3 regions of the Clostridium carnis genome follow, and region 2 is predicted to be linked to each of the others. Evidence: a T-box and tRNA genes for the amino acid it is inferred to sense, from the RefSeq annotation. Region 2 holds a T-box; the other regions hold tRNA genes.
What was found. The T-box of region 2 lies ahead of alaS (alanine--tRNA ligase). A T-box ahead of a tRNA ligase gene usually reads a tRNA of that ligase, here a tRNA-Ala.
Positions count from the first base shown of each region.

Region 1: it encodes a tRNA-Ala, which carries the amino acid that the T-box ahead of alaS (alanine--tRNA ligase) is inferred to sense. The anticodon was not compared.
Region 3: it encodes a tRNA-Ala, which carries the amino acid that the T-box ahead of alaS (alanine--tRNA ligase) is inferred to sense. The anticodon was not compared.

Region 1 covers NZ_BAAHYS010000001.1:1,095,369-1,100,659, forward strand. The annotation lists gene ACYQ1T_RS05050 (DUF2334 domain-containing protein) at 23-1,381, shown strand; gene ACYQ1T_RS05055 (VanZ family protein) at 1,402-1,854, opposite strand; gene ACYQ1T_RS05060 (hypothetical protein) at 1,926-2,369, opposite strand; gene ACYQ1T_RS05065 (hypothetical protein) at 2,591-2,743, opposite strand; tRNA gene ACYQ1T_RS05070 (tRNA-Ala) at 3,021-3,096, opposite strand; tRNA gene ACYQ1T_RS05075 (tRNA-Ile) at 3,102-3,178, opposite strand; rRNA gene rrf (5S ribosomal RNA) at 3,184-3,300, opposite strand; rRNA gene ACYQ1T_RS05085 (23S ribosomal RNA) at 3,448-5,291, opposite strand, start outside.
Region 2 covers NZ_BAAHYS010000001.1:2,600,856-2,606,146, reverse strand. The annotation lists gene ruvX (Holliday junction resolvase RuvX) at 1-112, opposite strand, end outside; gene ACYQ1T_RS12560 (IreB family regulatory phosphoprotein) at 161-418, opposite strand; gene alaS (alanine--tRNA ligase) at 560-3,199, opposite strand; T-box leader at 3,313-3,491, opposite strand; gene ACYQ1T_RS12550 (AI-2E family transporter) at 3,563-4,606, opposite strand; gene ACYQ1T_RS12545 (PRC-barrel domain-containing protein) at 4,572-5,069, opposite strand; gene mnmA (tRNA 2-thiouridine(34) synthase MnmA) at 5,224-5,291, opposite strand, start outside.
Region 3 covers NZ_BAAHYS010000001.1:1,331,504-1,336,794, reverse strand. The annotation lists rRNA gene ACYQ1T_RS06150 (23S ribosomal RNA) at 1-1,890, shown strand, start outside; rRNA gene rrf (5S ribosomal RNA) at 2,037-2,153, shown strand; tRNA gene ACYQ1T_RS06140 (tRNA-Ile) at 2,159-2,235, shown strand; tRNA gene ACYQ1T_RS06135 (tRNA-Ala) at 2,241-2,316, shown strand; rRNA gene ACYQ1T_RS06130 (16S ribosomal RNA) at 3,086-4,599, shown strand; rRNA gene ACYQ1T_RS06125 (23S ribosomal RNA) at 4,852-5,291, shown strand, end outside.

The sequences.
Region 1 (5,291 bases), 1.5 Mb from region 2:
GGTTTATAAAGGAGGAGATTTTATGACAAAAAAAAAGTTGCTATTGGTGAAAATTTCATTATCAATAGTAATTATTGTTTCTATGGTATTTCTACTCAGTCTTTCAAATCTTTTAGGAGGAAAATTAATTGCTTCATCTCCACCTAAAATAAATAATGATGATGGACTTATACTTAAAACAACTAAGAAAAATTTGAAATTCGAAGATTCAGAAATAGTAAAATTAGATAATATATCAATTTCAATAAAAAACAATAAACTTAATTCTACAATATATCAAAAATCCCTTAGATATTATATCTCGCTAGATGACTTATGCTCTAATTTATCATTATCTAAAAATATAGTTGACGATATAATTAATATCGGTGATTCTTTATTATTTAGCATAAAGAATAATGAAGTTAAATATGCTAATAATACTATATACAGATTAAGGGGAAATTTATTAAAGATAAATTCATCTTATTTTTTATCTTTATCTGATATTGAACATTTATTTAACTTACGGAGTCATTTCGATTTCGAAAATAATTCTATAAACCTTGTCAATGCTCCTAAAATTGTTCAAAAAACAACTACTATTTCTAGTGGAAAATTATCATTAATAAGATTAGAAGATTTCTCTGCTGGGGGTTCTCTTACTGAATCTATTAATATAGAAAAAATGAAGATTTTAGGAGATTTATTCTATGAAAATAATATGGGTTTCCATATTGCTTGGGTTCCTAGATATATAGATCCTAGTAATAATATAGATAACGATTTATTAACTAATAATTCTTTACAAAATGTTGCTTTTGTAAATCTTTTAGATCATTTAATAAATAGTGGTGGATTAATAGGATTACATGGATATTCTCATCAGTTTAATGATGAAACTAGCCTAATTGGGACTGAGCTTTCAAAAAAAGCAAATTCTACTCAAGATGAAACAGTCATTGTCTTAGAAAAAGCTTTAGATACAGCATCATTATTAAATATTCCTATAGCCTTCTTTGAAAGTCCTCACTATAAGGCAACTAAAAATCAAAAAGCAATTATTGAAGAATATTTTAAATATTTATATGAACCATATAGTATAATACAATATTTTAATGTTAAACATACAAAAACAAATAATATTTATTTACCAACCCCACTAAGCTATGTTAGAGAACTTGATCCATCAAATATAATAAGAGGTTTATCTATTGATTATAACGCTGGAGCTTTAATGAGTTTATTTTATCATCCCACTAAAGAACTTGATTTTATAAATTTAAAATTTACAGATACTGATTTAATATATACTTATTCTAATGACTCACCAATGCAAAAGATAATTTCAGCTCTCAAACAGTATGGATATGTAACATCATATATAACAGAAGTAAAATAATAAAACAGGCTATATCAAACTTATTTTGATATAGCCTGTTTTTCTTTTCCCCTATTAATTATACTTATAAATATAAATCCTATTATACCTCCTGTTGTATCTATTAAAACATCTTTAAAAGCCATAGCACGTCCAGGTATAAAATATTGATGAAGTTCATCTGTGCAAGCATATAAGAATACAAATGCAATAGCATATATTCTAGCTTTAGAATTTAATATATATAAACATAATACTCTATATACTAATAAAAATAAAATAAGATACTCAGTAAAATGCGCTGTTTTTCTAATTACTAATGTTGCTAATTCTCCAAAATAACTATTTAGATTTATTCCAAAGAAAGCAAATACCTTTAATACTAATTCACTTTGATTACTTGAAATCTCTCCTGGTTGATGAGACATTAAAAATATAATTCCCATCCAAATTAATAACATACTCCAGGATATCATCTTTTTGCTTCTATTCATCTATCTTCTCCCTTAGTTTATCTAATAGTATAAATATAATTATACACTATATATAACTATATTTACACAATCTAATTTTGATTTACTAAATATCTATTAATATAAGCTAAAGATTGTTCTAATAATCCTTGACCTTGTTCCAAGTCCTTTACATTAACTTCTAAATTATGCATTCTTTGTTCCACTAATTCCATTGTTTCCTTTATACTATTAAGTAATTTCCCTTCATATGATACTTGTATTCCATCAGAATCTATATATACTTTTTCAGGAATTCCTCCACACTCAATACACTTAGCATAAACTGATTTCTTTTCTGTATCTTTAAAAACTTTAAATATTTCATTATTACACTTTGAACAATTAGGTAACATTATAAAATCATGTTGGCTAATATCCAATTGGTATTTAGCTTTACATTGATTACATATCAATTCTAATCTATTATCTTTATTTTGAATATAAAACCTATTGCTACTACACCCTTCCTTTTCACATACAACTGTCCTTATCATATTCTTACAACTCCCCTCTTTATACAATGGTATATAATGAGAACAATATCTCTTACAAATTTAATATGCTTATTTTTTTTAATATATGTTATATTTTAAAAATAAAATCCATAATTATAAGAAGTAAAACTTTTTATAATTATGGATTTACTATTTTATTGATTTCTACCTAAAAACGTTATTATTATCTTAATAAATTCTTTATTATTATTAATATTTAACTACTTAAAAACTTCTAAAAACTCTTTCAATTCTTCCTCTACTTTTTTTATTAGGTCATCTATTTTATTAGTATTTTTTCCAGCTAAAATTAATTCTCTTTTTTCTAGTTTTAAGTTTATTATCTTTTCCTCTAATTCATCCTTCTTCCCCACACAAAACACTCCCAACCTAAGGATAACCCCTTTTAAATTTTTTCTTCAATTTTTAAATAACTATTAAAAGTATTTATATTTAAACCTTTCCATATAATTAATTATATAGTATATACTTAAGTATTCCTAATTAAATTTTTAGAAATATTCTAATTTTTTTCGACATTTTTATATCTATATTATACATACTTTTACATACTTATTTTCTAGTATTTTTAAACTTACAATAAGAAAATTTATATAAAAAAAAGAAGCTATGAATTAACATAACTTCTTTTGGTGGAGGTAAAGAGATTCGAACTCTTGACCCCCTGCGTGCAAGGCAGGGGCTCTCCCAACTGAGCTATACCCCCAAAAATGGTGGACCTTCAGGGACTCGAACCCCGGACCTACCGGTTATGAGCCGGTTGCTCTAACCAACTGAGCTAAAGATCCTAATGACCTGGCAACGTCCTACTCTCCCACACAGTCACCCGTGCAGTACCATCGGCGCTATAGAGCTTAACTATCCTGTTCGGAATGGGAAGGAGTGTTTCCTCTACGCCATCACCACCAGATTACATTACTATTATATTGTTTAAAGTAATGTTTGTCAATACTTTTTTCAGAGTTTGTTCTCTGAAAATTGCACATGAATGAGAGCCAAAATTCTTTGATTTTATTTCTCGAATTTACTCAGCTATGCTGAGTTTTCTTCTTTTTTATTGGTCAAGCCCTCGACCTATTAGTATCAGTCAGCTAAATATGTTACCACACTTACACCTCTGACCTATCAACCTTGTGTTCTTCAAGGGGTCTTACTAGCTTATGCTATGGGAAATCTCATCTTGAGGGGGGCTTCACGCTTAGATGCTTTCAGCGTTTATCCCTTCCCGACTTAGCTACCCAGCTATGCTCTTGGCAGAACAACTGGTGCACCAGAGGTCAGTCCATCCCGGTCCTCTCGTACTAAGGACAGCTCCTCTCAAATTTCCTACGCCCGCGACGGATAGGGACCGAACTGTCTCACGACGTTCTGAACCCAGCTCGCGTGCCGCTTTAATGGGCGAACAGCCCAACCCTTGGGACCTACTACAGCCCCAGGATGCGACGAGCCGACATCGAGGTGCCAAACCTCCCCGTCGATGTGGACTCTTGGGGGAGATCAGCCTGTTATCCCCGAGGTAGCTTTTATCCGTTGAGCGATGGCCCTCCCACGAGGTACCACCGGATCACTAAGCCCGACTTTCGTCCCTGCTCCACTTGTAGGTGTCGCAGTCAGGCTCCCTTCTGCCTTTGCACTCTTCGAACGATTTCCGACCGTTCTGAGGGAACCTTTGGGCGCCTCCGTTACTTTTTAGGAGGCGACCGCCCCAGTCAAACTGCCCACCTAACAATGTCCCGTCACCAGATTCATGGCGTCCGGTTAGAACCCCAATACTGTCAGGGTGGTATCCCAAGGTTGACTCCACCAAGGCTGACGCCCTAGTTTCTCAGTCTCCCACCTATCCTGTACAGACAATATCGGAATTCAATGCTAAGCTACAGTAAAGCTCTACGGGGTCTTTCCGTCCAATCGCGGGTAGCGAGCATCTTCACTCGCACTACAACTTCGCCGGATTTGCAGTTGAGACAGTGCCCAAGTCATTACGCCATTCGTGCGGGTCAGAACTTACCTGACAAGGAATTTCGCTACCTTAGGACCGTTATAGTTACGGCCGCCGTTTACTGGGGCTTAAGTTCACACCTTCGCTTGCGCTAAGTGTTCCCCTTAACCTTCCAGCACCGGGCAGGCGTCAGCCCCTATACATCAGCTTACGCTTTAGCAGAGACCTGTGTTTTTGCTAAACAGTTGCTTGGGCCTATTCTCTGCGGCCTACTCTCGTAGGCACCCCTTCTCGCGAACTTACGGGGTCAATTTGCCTAGTTCCTTAACTGCAATTCTTCCGATGGCCTTAGGATTCTCTCCTCACCTACCTGTGTCGGTTTGCGGTACGGGCACTATTTCTCTCTCTAGATGCTTTTCTTGGAAGCATGGAATCAGATACTTCAGTCACTTGGACCTTCCCCATCACGCCTCAGAATTGTTAAAGCGGATTTGCCTACCTTAACTTCCTAAACGCTTAGACTAGCATTTCCAATCGCTAGCACATCCTATCCTTCTCCGTCACACCATCGATAATAACGATAATAGTGGTATCGGAATATCAACCGATTGTCCATCACCTACGCCTTTCGGCCTCGGCTTAGGTCCCGACTAACCCTGGGCGGACGAGCCTTCCCCAGGAAACCTTAGGTTTTCGGCCTGTAAGATTCTCACTTACATCTCGCTACTAATGCCAACATTCTCACTTGTAATCAGTCCACCGCTCCTTACGGTACGACTTCAGCCCGATTACGACGCTCCTCTACCGCTGAAGTAAACTTCAGCCCGTAGCTTCGGTGGTAAGTTTGAGCCCCGGACATTTTCGGCGCAGGATCTCTCGACTAGTGAGCTATTACGCACTCTTTCAATGAGTGGCTGCTTCTAAGCCAACATCCTAGTTGTCTTAGAAATCCCACATCCTTT
Region 2 (5,291 bases):
GCTCTCTCTTTGTTCTTCTAATGGTTGTTATACCTTGTGCAGTCCAACCTAAAGGATCACTTATTGCAACTCCAATAGTTTTTGATCCCACATCTAAACCCAGTATTCTCATACTTCACTCCTTAAATGTCAAAAAAGTGCCCGATTTAACGGGCACTTTTTATTTTAGTTCTAAATAAGATTTTATAACTTCTTCAAGAATTTCATCTCTTTCAAGTTTTCTTAATAAAGCTCTTGCTCCGTTGTAGCTTGTAATGTAAGAAGGGTCTCCTGAAATAAGATATCCTACTAATTGGTTTATAGGATTATAACCTTTCTCCTGTAACGCATTGTAAACATCTGTTAAAATTGATTTTGTTAAATCTTCTTTATTAATGTTTAAATTAAATTGCATTGTATGATCTAAGTTATTATTCATAGTATCGCTGCTACTAGGCAGCTCACCCCCTTACTTATATTTAAAAAAATATTGTCCCTATAAATATTATCTCATATTTTTATATTTCTATTCATATATTGCTATTAATATAATTATAACTCATATAATTATAAATGTACACTATTTTACTAAAGATTCAATTATTGCTGGTGTATTTTTTAATGCTTCACTAATCTTTTCTGAATTTTTTCCACCGGCTTGAGCCATATCTGGTCTCCCGCCTCCACCTCCGCCAACAATTGTTGCAACTTCTTTAATTATCTTACCACAATGTACTCCACTTGAAATAACATCTTTAGTAGCCATAGCAACTAAATTTACTTTTCCTTGCACGTTACTTAATAAAACAACTACTCCGCTACCAATTTTATTTCTTATTTTATCAGCTAAATCTCTTAACGCATTTCCATCAATATCTTCTAATGCATACGTCACAACTTTAACTCCATTTACATCTATAGCTGAATTTACTATATCACTTTCTACTCCTGAAGTTAATTTACCCTTAAGATCTGCTATCTCTTTTTCCCTATCTTTTAATTCAATTGTTTGTGCTGATATTTTCTTTAATATATCTTTTTCTGTACACTTTAATGCGCCACATGCTTCTTTTAATAATCTTTGCTTTTCTTCCATATATTTAATAGCATTAAATCCAGTAACAGCTTCAATTCTTCTTATTCCTGCAGCTACACCTGTTTCTGCTATGATTTTAAATAATCCAATTTCTCCAGCATTTTGTACATGAGTACCACCACATAACTCCTTTGAGAATTCCCCAACACTAACAACTCTAACCTTATTGCCATATTTATCATCAAATAATGCCATAGCACCACAAGCTTTAGCTTCATCAAGTGACATAAGATCTGTATTAACAGTAAATACATCCATAATCTTAGTATTTACTAGTTCTTCAACTTTATCTATTTCTTCTTCTGATAAACCTTTAAAGTGAGCAAAGTCAAATCTTAATCTTTCATCATCTACATAAGATCCGGCTTGATTTACATGTTTACCTACAACTTCCTTTAAAGCTTCATGTAACATATGAGTTGCAGTGTGATTTTTACATATATTAGATCTTCTTAAGGTTTCAACATTTAATTTTACTTTTTCTTCAACCTTTATTGATCCTTTAGTTACTTTAACATAATGAATTGTTTTTCCACCTACATTTTTCTTAGTATTATAAACATAAGCTTCTCCACATTCACCTACAATTGTTCCTTTATCTCCAACTTGACCACCCATTTCTGCATAGAAAGTTGTAACATCTGTAACTATATATCCCTTTTCGCCTTCTAATAATTCATTTTTAAACTTATTATCATCTGCAATAACTAATACCTGTGCATCTGTTTTCATTTGTGAATATCCTATAAATTCAGTATTTATAGAAGCATCTATCTTATTAATAGGATTTTCATCACTACCCATGTATGATGATTCTCCTCTAGCATTTCTTGCTCTATTTCTTTGTTCTTCCATTTCTTTCTTAAAAGCTTTATGATCAACTTTTAAACCTTTTTCTTCTAATATTTCCTCAGTAAGTTCTATAGGGAATCCATAAGTATCATATAGTTTAAATGCCTTTTCCCCTTTTAAAATAGTTTCATTTGATGACTTCATTTCTTCTATATATCCATTTAATATATTCATACCAGCATCTATTGTTTCATTAAATCTTTCTTCTTCTAGTGAAACTATTTTTTCTATATAATCTTTATTTTCATTTAATTGAGGATAAGCTTTTCCATAATTCTCTACAACTGATTCTACTATATCAGTTAAGAATAATCCTTTTATTCCAAGTAGTCTTCCATGTCTAGCGGCTCTTCTTAAAAGTCTTCTAAGAACGTAACCTCTTCCCTCATTACTTGGTTGCACTCCATCTGAAATAAGCATAGTAACTGATTTAACATGGTCTGTAATTATTCTTAAAGATATATCCTTTTGATTATCTTCTCCGTATCTAACACCAGATAAAGAGGATACTTTTTGTAATATATTTTTAACTGTATCAATTTCAAATATATTGTTAACTCCTTGCATTATAGTTGCGATTCTTTCTAGTCCCATTCCTGTATCTATATTAGGATTTGCAAGTTTATTATAATTTCCTTCTTCATCCTTATCAAATTGAGTAAATACAAGATTCCAAAACTCAACAACTCTATCTTCATCACTTGCTTTAATAAACTCTTCTACTGTTGTTATTTCTCCATTTCCTCTATCAAAATGAATTTCTGTGCATGGGCCACATGGTCCAACTCCAATTTCCCAAAAATTATCATCTTTTCCTAATCTAAATATTCTTTTAGGATCTACATCTGTTTTTTTACACCAAATATCAAAAGCTTCATCATCTTCTAAATAAATAGTTACATATAATTTATCTTTTGGTATTTGTAATGTTTCTGTGATAAATTCCCATGCCCAAGGAATAATTTCTTCCTTAAAGTAATCTCCAAAAGAAAAGTTTCCAAGCATTTCAAAGAAAGTACCATGTCTTGATGTCTTACCAACATTCTCTATATCCCCAGTTCTTATACATTTTTGACACGTTGTAATTCTTTTTCTTGGTGGTTCTTGTAATCCTGTAAAATATGGTTTAAGGGGTGCCATGCCGGCATTTATTAATAATAATGAATTATCATTTTTAGGTACTAAAGGAAAACTTTCTAATTTTAAATGTCCTTTAGTTTCAAAAAAGTTCAAATAAGCTTCTCTTAATTCATTTGCGCCCATAAATTTCATATCTATCTTCCTCCAATAATTTAAATCTGCTTAATCATAAAATACTATTTCTAATTTTATAATTATTATTTCTTTACTTTTATAAATAAAAAAGTTTTCATCCCTAATAAGCCTAAAGGGACGAAAACATTAATTCCGCGGTACCACCCTAATTATGTATTATGTTAATACATCACTTAGAAAATATAAGCTCCAAGATAGCTTCAATATTGTAATGTAAGAAGTTTTCACCAAACACTTCCTCTCTAATATATCATCAACAATATCTACTTATTCTTATCATCACTTAATATTAAATTTTGTTATATTTCAATGAAATTATAGTTTATTTATTAAAATATGTCAATTATTTTTCAAGAGCTCTTAAAACAAATAATCATTAATATCATCATAGATAACTTTTACAATTACTCCTAAAGGTACCGCTAAAATCATTCCTGCAAATCCACCAAGTTTTTCTCCTACAAGAAGCAATATTATTATTATTATTGGGTGCATATTTGTACTATCTCCTGTTATTTTAGGTGATAATATATTCCCTTCTATTTGTTGAAGTATAAATACAGCAATAACTGTACATAAAGCCTTGCTTGGAGAATCTAAGAGTGCTATAAAAACTGCTGGAAAGCCCCCAATTATAGGACCAAAGTACGGAATTATGTTTAGTACTCCATTTAATATTGCAAGTATTAAAGCAAATTTAACATCTAAAATTATTAAAATAATAAAAGTTAATGCTCCTATTATTGCTGATAAGAGTAACTGGCTCATTATATATCTTGAAAGTATTCTATCTATATTTCCCATTGCCTTTTTAGCAACCACTCTTTTTTCTGTTGGTAGTATCAATAAAAGTTTATTATATATAAGATCACCATCTACTAAAAAGTAATATGTAACTACAGGAACTATTGCAAATGAAACTATATTTTCAAATCCCACAAATATATTCTCTACTGAATTATTTATTAAATTTCCTAAAACTCTATTTATTTCATCGTTTATTTGAGAGTATACTTTTTCAAAAAATTCTATATCACTTAACTTAAACCTACTTGCTAAACTATTTATATATGTATCAAGATTATCTAAAATAGCTCCAAAATTCATTCCTTCCCTTAACAGCTGAGGAATAACTAAATAAAATATTAAAATTATTGATACTAATATTGTCATTATAAGAGATATTGAGGAAATCCTTTTAGATAATTTAAATTTTTCACTTAAAGCATCTCTAATTGGCTTTAAACCATATGCAAATATAAAACCTATAAATATTATATTTACAATTGATTTAAATGTATTAAACTTTAAATATATAAAAATTATTATTAAGCTCAAAAGAATAATTACAGTACTATTTATTATTTTTTTATACTTCTTGTAATTTAACATTATTTGTACCATGTGGTATAGTTTGTAGCCTTACCTCATCGCTTCCCTCATATAATATAAAATCTTCACCAAGAACACAGTCTTTTAAAAGAAGTATTTCTTTTCCTCTAATCATTTTATCAAATATTCCTGAGCTCATAACTAACCCTCTTATATATAACATTTCTTTTTCTATAATTAAATCATCTAAAACTCCCCTCATAATATTAAATTTGTCTATTATATCTAAATCCTTTATACTCTTAAAACTCAAACCTTTATATGATACAATTTCATTTGTTATTAAAACTTCTTCTAATGAAACTATATCTTCTACTCTTACATAATTTTTTTTTGAGAATAATGAAAAGTTTGAAATAAAAAAACCATCTATCTTACCTTCATTAAAATTTATACATAAATCATCTATAACCCCAAGATATTTTCCTTTCAAATCATAAACCTTAACCAAATAAAAGTCCTTTGTTTTCAGCATAGATACCTCTCCTAAATTTATAATAATTAAAATAATCTTAACCTTTATATATTATTTAAATAAAAGTAAAATCTTACTTTTATATTCTCCCCTAAATACCAAAAAAAATTCTCACAATTTATGCGAGAATTTTAATTTAAACTACTATATCAAATTATATGAGTCTTTCTATAATTCCTCCGCCAACAACTTCTGTTCCATTATAAAAAACAACTGATTGGC
Region 3 (5,291 bases), 1.3 Mb from region 2:
AAAGCCCAGATCGTCAGCTAAGGTCCCAAAGTGTAAGTTAAGTGGAAAAGGATGTGGGATTTCTAAGACAACTAGGATGTTGGCTTAGAAGCAGCCACTCATTGAAAGAGTGCGTAATAGCTCACTAGTCGAGAGATCCTGCGCCGAAAATGTCCGGGGCTCAAACTTACCACCGAAGCTACGGGCTGAAGTTTACTTCAGCGGTAGAGGAGCGTCGTAATCGGGCTGAAGTCGTACCGTAAGGAGCGGTGGACTGATTACGAGTGAGAATGTTGGCATTAGTAGCGAGATGTAAGTGAGAATCTTACAGGCCGAAAACCTAAGGTTTCCTGGGGAAGGCTCGTCCGCCCAGGGTTAGTCGGGACCTAAGCCGAGGCCGAAAGGCGTAGGTGATGGACAATCGGTTGATATTCCGATACCACTATTATCGTTATTATCGATGGTGTGACGGAGAAGGATAGGATGTGCTAGCGATTGGAAATGCTAGTCTAAGCGTTTAGGAAGTTAAGGTAGGCAAATCCGCTTTAACAATTCTGAGGCGTAATGGGGAAGGTCCAAGTGACCGAAGTATCTGATTCCATGCTTCCAAGAAAAGCATCTAGAGAGAGAAATAGTGCCCGTACCGCAAACCGACACAGGTAGGTGAGGAGAGAATCCTAAGGCCATCGGAAGAATTGCAGTTAAGGAACTAGGCAAATTGACCCCGTAAGTTCGCGAGAAGGGGTGCCTACGAGAGTAGGCCGCAGAGAATAGGCCCAAGCAACTGTTTAGCAAAAACACAGGTCTCTGCTAAAGCGTAAGCTGATGTATAGGGGCTGACGCCTGCCCGGTGCTGGAAGGTTAAGGGGAACACTTAGCGCAAGCGAAGGTGTGAACTTAAGCCCCAGTAAACGGCGGCCGTAACTATAACGGTCCTAAGGTAGCGAAATTCCTTGTCAGGTAAGTTCTGACCCGCACGAATGGCGTAATGACTTGGGCACTGTCTCAACTGCAAATCCGGCGAAGTTGTAGTGCGAGTGAAGATGCTCGCTACCCGCGATTGGACGGAAAGACCCCGTAGAGCTTTACTGTAGCTTAGCATTGAATTCCGATATTGTCTGTACAGGATAGGTGGGAGACTGAGAAACTAGGGCGTCAGCCTTGGTGGAGTCAACCTTGGGATACCACCCTGACAGTATTGGGGTTCTAACCGGACGCCATGAATCTGGTGACGGGACATTGTTAGGTGGGCAGTTTGACTGGGGCGGTCGCCTCCTAAAAAGTAACGGAGGCGCCCAAAGGTTCCCTCAGAACGGTCGGAAATCGTTCGAAGAGTGCAAAGGCAGAAGGGAGCCTGACTGCGACACCTACAAGTGGAGCAGGGACGAAAGTCGGGCTTAGTGATCCGGTGGTACCTCGTGGGAGGGCCATCGCTCAACGGATAAAAGCTACCTCGGGGATAACAGGCTGATCTCCCCCAAGAGTCCACATCGACGGGGAGGTTTGGCACCTCGATGTCGGCTCGTCGCATCCTGGGGCTGTAGTAGGTCCCAAGGGTTGGGCTGTTCGCCCATTAAAGCGGCACGCGAGCTGGGTTCAGAACGTCGTGAGACAGTTCGGTCCCTATCCGTCGCGGGCGTAGGAAATTTGAGAGGAGCTGTCCTTAGTACGAGAGGACCGGGATGGACTGACCTCTGGTGCACCAGTTGTTCTGCCAAGAGCATAGCTGGGTAGCTAAGTCGGGAAGGGATAAACGCTGAAAGCATCTAAGCGTGAAGCCCCCCTCAAGATGAGATTTCCCATAGCATAAGCTAGTAAGACCCCTTGAAGAACACAAGGTTGATAGGTCAGAGGTGTAAGTATGGTAACATATTTAGCTGACTGATACTAATAGGTCGAGGGCTTGACCAATAAAAAAGAAGAAAACTCAGCACAGCTGAGTAAATTCGAGAAATAAAATCAAAGAATTTTGGCTCTCATTCATGTGCAATTTTCAGAGAACAAACTCTGAAAATTAAAAAGAAGAAACTGAATCAAAGATTTAGAATCTCAAACCATCTAGTGATGATGGCGTAGAGGAAACACTCCTTTCCATTCCGAACAGGACAGTTAAGCTCTACAGCGTCGATGGTACTGCACGGGTGACTGTGTGGGAGAGTAGAACGTCGCTAGGTTATTAGGATCTTTAGCTCAGTTGGTTAGAGCAACCGGCTCATAACCGGTAGGTCCGGGGTTCGAGTCCCTGAAGGTCCACCATTTTTGGGGGTATAGCTCAGTTGGGAGAGCACCTGCCTTGCACGCAGGGGGTCAAGAGTTCGAATCTCTTTACCTCCACCAAAAAGCTACGAATTATTTCGTAGCTTTTTTTTCGTATATTTTAATTATTTAAGGATATACTTTTAAATGTATAATTAACAAATATTATTAAATTAATCAATTAAGAAATTAAAAAAAGACTTTAATATTAAAAGCAAAAAAAAGAATTTTACTTATAAATGTTTAAAATATTTTAAGTTTAAGAAGAAATATTTTAGTAGTTAATAATTACTAAATATAAATTATAGATAATATTAAGTAAATATTCATATAAATAATTAAATCTAACTCCAACATAAAGAGCGTAACCTATAATTTGCAAATTTGTAGAGTTATACTGTAATAATGTATAAATTTAATTTGAAGTAAAACCATATATATTTAATATAAAATGGAATAATTACAAGAAAACTTATCCTAGTGTATCAATATAAGAAATATATAGAATAATGTAGAAAAATAGAGAATTTACGTATTAAATTCTTATTAATAGAAAAATATACACTATCTATTTAAAATTAAAATGATAATATAAATCATGTTCTCGAGAGAGAGCACTACAAATGTCAAACTTTAAAACTTAAATATAAATTAGAATTTAATTTTAAAAAGTTTAAAAAAAGTATTGACATAAAATCTTAAAGATGTTAAGATAATGAAGTCGCTTGAGGGCGGCGAAGAGAAAATGGTCTTTGAAAATTGAACAGAATAAAAGTTAAGTATAACCAGCAATTCTTTTGAAAGTCTTAAAATTAAGACTCAAAGTAATTTGAGCAAGCAGATTAAACTTTTTAGTGAGAGTTTGATCCTGGCTCAGGACGAACGCTGGCGGCGTGCCTAACACATGCAAGTCGAGCGAGGAGAGTTTTTTCGGAAACAAACCTAGCGGCGGACGGGTGAGTAACACGTGGGCAACCTGCCTTGTAGAGGGGAATAGCCTTCCGAAAGGAAGATTAATACCGCATAATATTGCAGCTTCGCATGAAGCAGTAATTAAAGGAGCAATCCGCTACAAGATGGGCCCGCGGCGCATTAGCTAGTTGGTGAGGTAACGGCTCACCAAGGCGACGATGCGTAGCCGACCTGAGAGGGTGATCGGCCACATTGGGACTGAGACACGGCCCAGACTCCTACGGGAGGCAGCAGTGGGGAATATTGCACAATGGGGGAAACCCTGATGCAGCAACGCCGCGTGAGTGATGAAGGTTTTCGGATCGTAAAGCTCTGTCTTCGGGGACGATAATGACGGTACCCGAGGAGGAAGCCACGGCTAACTACGTGCCAGCAGCCGCGGTAATACGTAGGTGGCGAGCGTTGTCCGGATTTACTGGGCGTAAAGGGAGCGTAGGCGGACTTTTAAGTGAGATGTGAAATACCCGGGCTCAACCTGGGTGCTGCATTTCAAACTGGAAGTCTAGAGTGCAGGAGAGGAGAGTGGAATTCCTAGTGTAGCGGTGAAATGCGTAGAGATTAGGAAGAACACCAGTGGCGAAGGCGACTCTCTGGACTGTAACTGACGCTGAGGCTCGAAAGCGTGGGGAGCAAACAGGATTAGATACCCTGGTAGTCCACGCCGTAAACGATGAATACTAGGTGTAGGGGTTGTCATGACCTCTGTGCCGCCGCTAACGCATTAAGTATTCCGCCTGGGGAGTACGGTCGCAAGATTAAAACTCAAAGGAATTGACGGGGGCCCGCACAAGCAGCGGAGCATGTGGTTTAATTCGAAGCAACGCGAAGAACCTTACCTAGACTTGACATCTCCTGCATTACTCTTAATCGAGGAAGTCCTTTCGGGGACAGGATGACAGGTGGTGCATGGTTGTCGTCAGCTCGTGTCGTGAGATGTTGGGTTAAGTCCCGCAACGAGCGCAACCCTTATTGTTAGTTGCTACCATTTAGTTGAGCACTCTAGCGAGACTGCCCGGGTTAACCGGGAGGAAGGTGGGGATGACGTCAAATCATCATGCCCCTTATGTCTAGGGCTACACACGTGCTACAATGGCAAGTACAAAGAGATGCAATACCGCGAGGTGGAGCTAAACTATAAAACTTGTCTCAGTTCGGATTGTAGGCTGAAACTCGCCTACATGAAGCTGGAGTTGCTAGTAATCGCGAATCAGCATGTCGCGGTGAATACGTTCCCGGGCCTTGTACACACCGCCCGTCACACCATGAGAGTTGGCAATACCCAAAGTTCGTGAGCTAACCGCAAGGAGGCAGCGACCTAAGGTAGGGTCAGCGATTGGGGTGAAGTCGTAACAAGGTAGCCGTAGGAGAACCTGCGGCTGGATCACCTCCTTTCTATGGAGAAATCTAGTTAACAAGACGTTTAACTAGTATTCAAAAGATATGGTATCTTAACTTCTGTTCAATTTTGAAGGACCAAAATCCTTCAAAAATATAAGATTGTTATGCAATCTTATTGTTCTTTGAAAATTGCACATGAATTAAAAACAACTTTTTTAGCGAAAGCTAATTGAGAAGTGACAACAAGCCAAGAAAAATATTCTTTGTGAAAATAAATTAACTCTTTGTAATAAGAGAACCTTAATAGGTCAAGCTACAAAGGGCGCATGGTGAATGCCTTGGCATCAGGAGCCGATGAAGGACGTGATAAGCTGCGATAAGCTTCGGGTAGGCGCACATAGCCAGTGATCCGGAGATCTCCGAATGAGGAAACTCACATGGGAAACCCCATGTATCCTGTAGTAAATACATAGCTACAGGAAGGTAAACCCAGGGAACTGAAACATCTAAGTACCTGGAGGAAGAGAAAGAAAAATCGATTTTCTTAGTAGCGGCGAGCGAAAGGGAAAGAGCCCAAACCAGAGATTTATCTCTGGGGTTGCGGACAGAACATTAAATAAGCAAATTTGTAACCGAAGATAACTGGAAAGTTAAGCCGTAGAGTGTAATAGCCACGTAGGTAAAACGAAGAAGCTTAGAGTTCTGATCCAGAGTACCACGAGACACGTGAAACCTTGTGGGAAGCA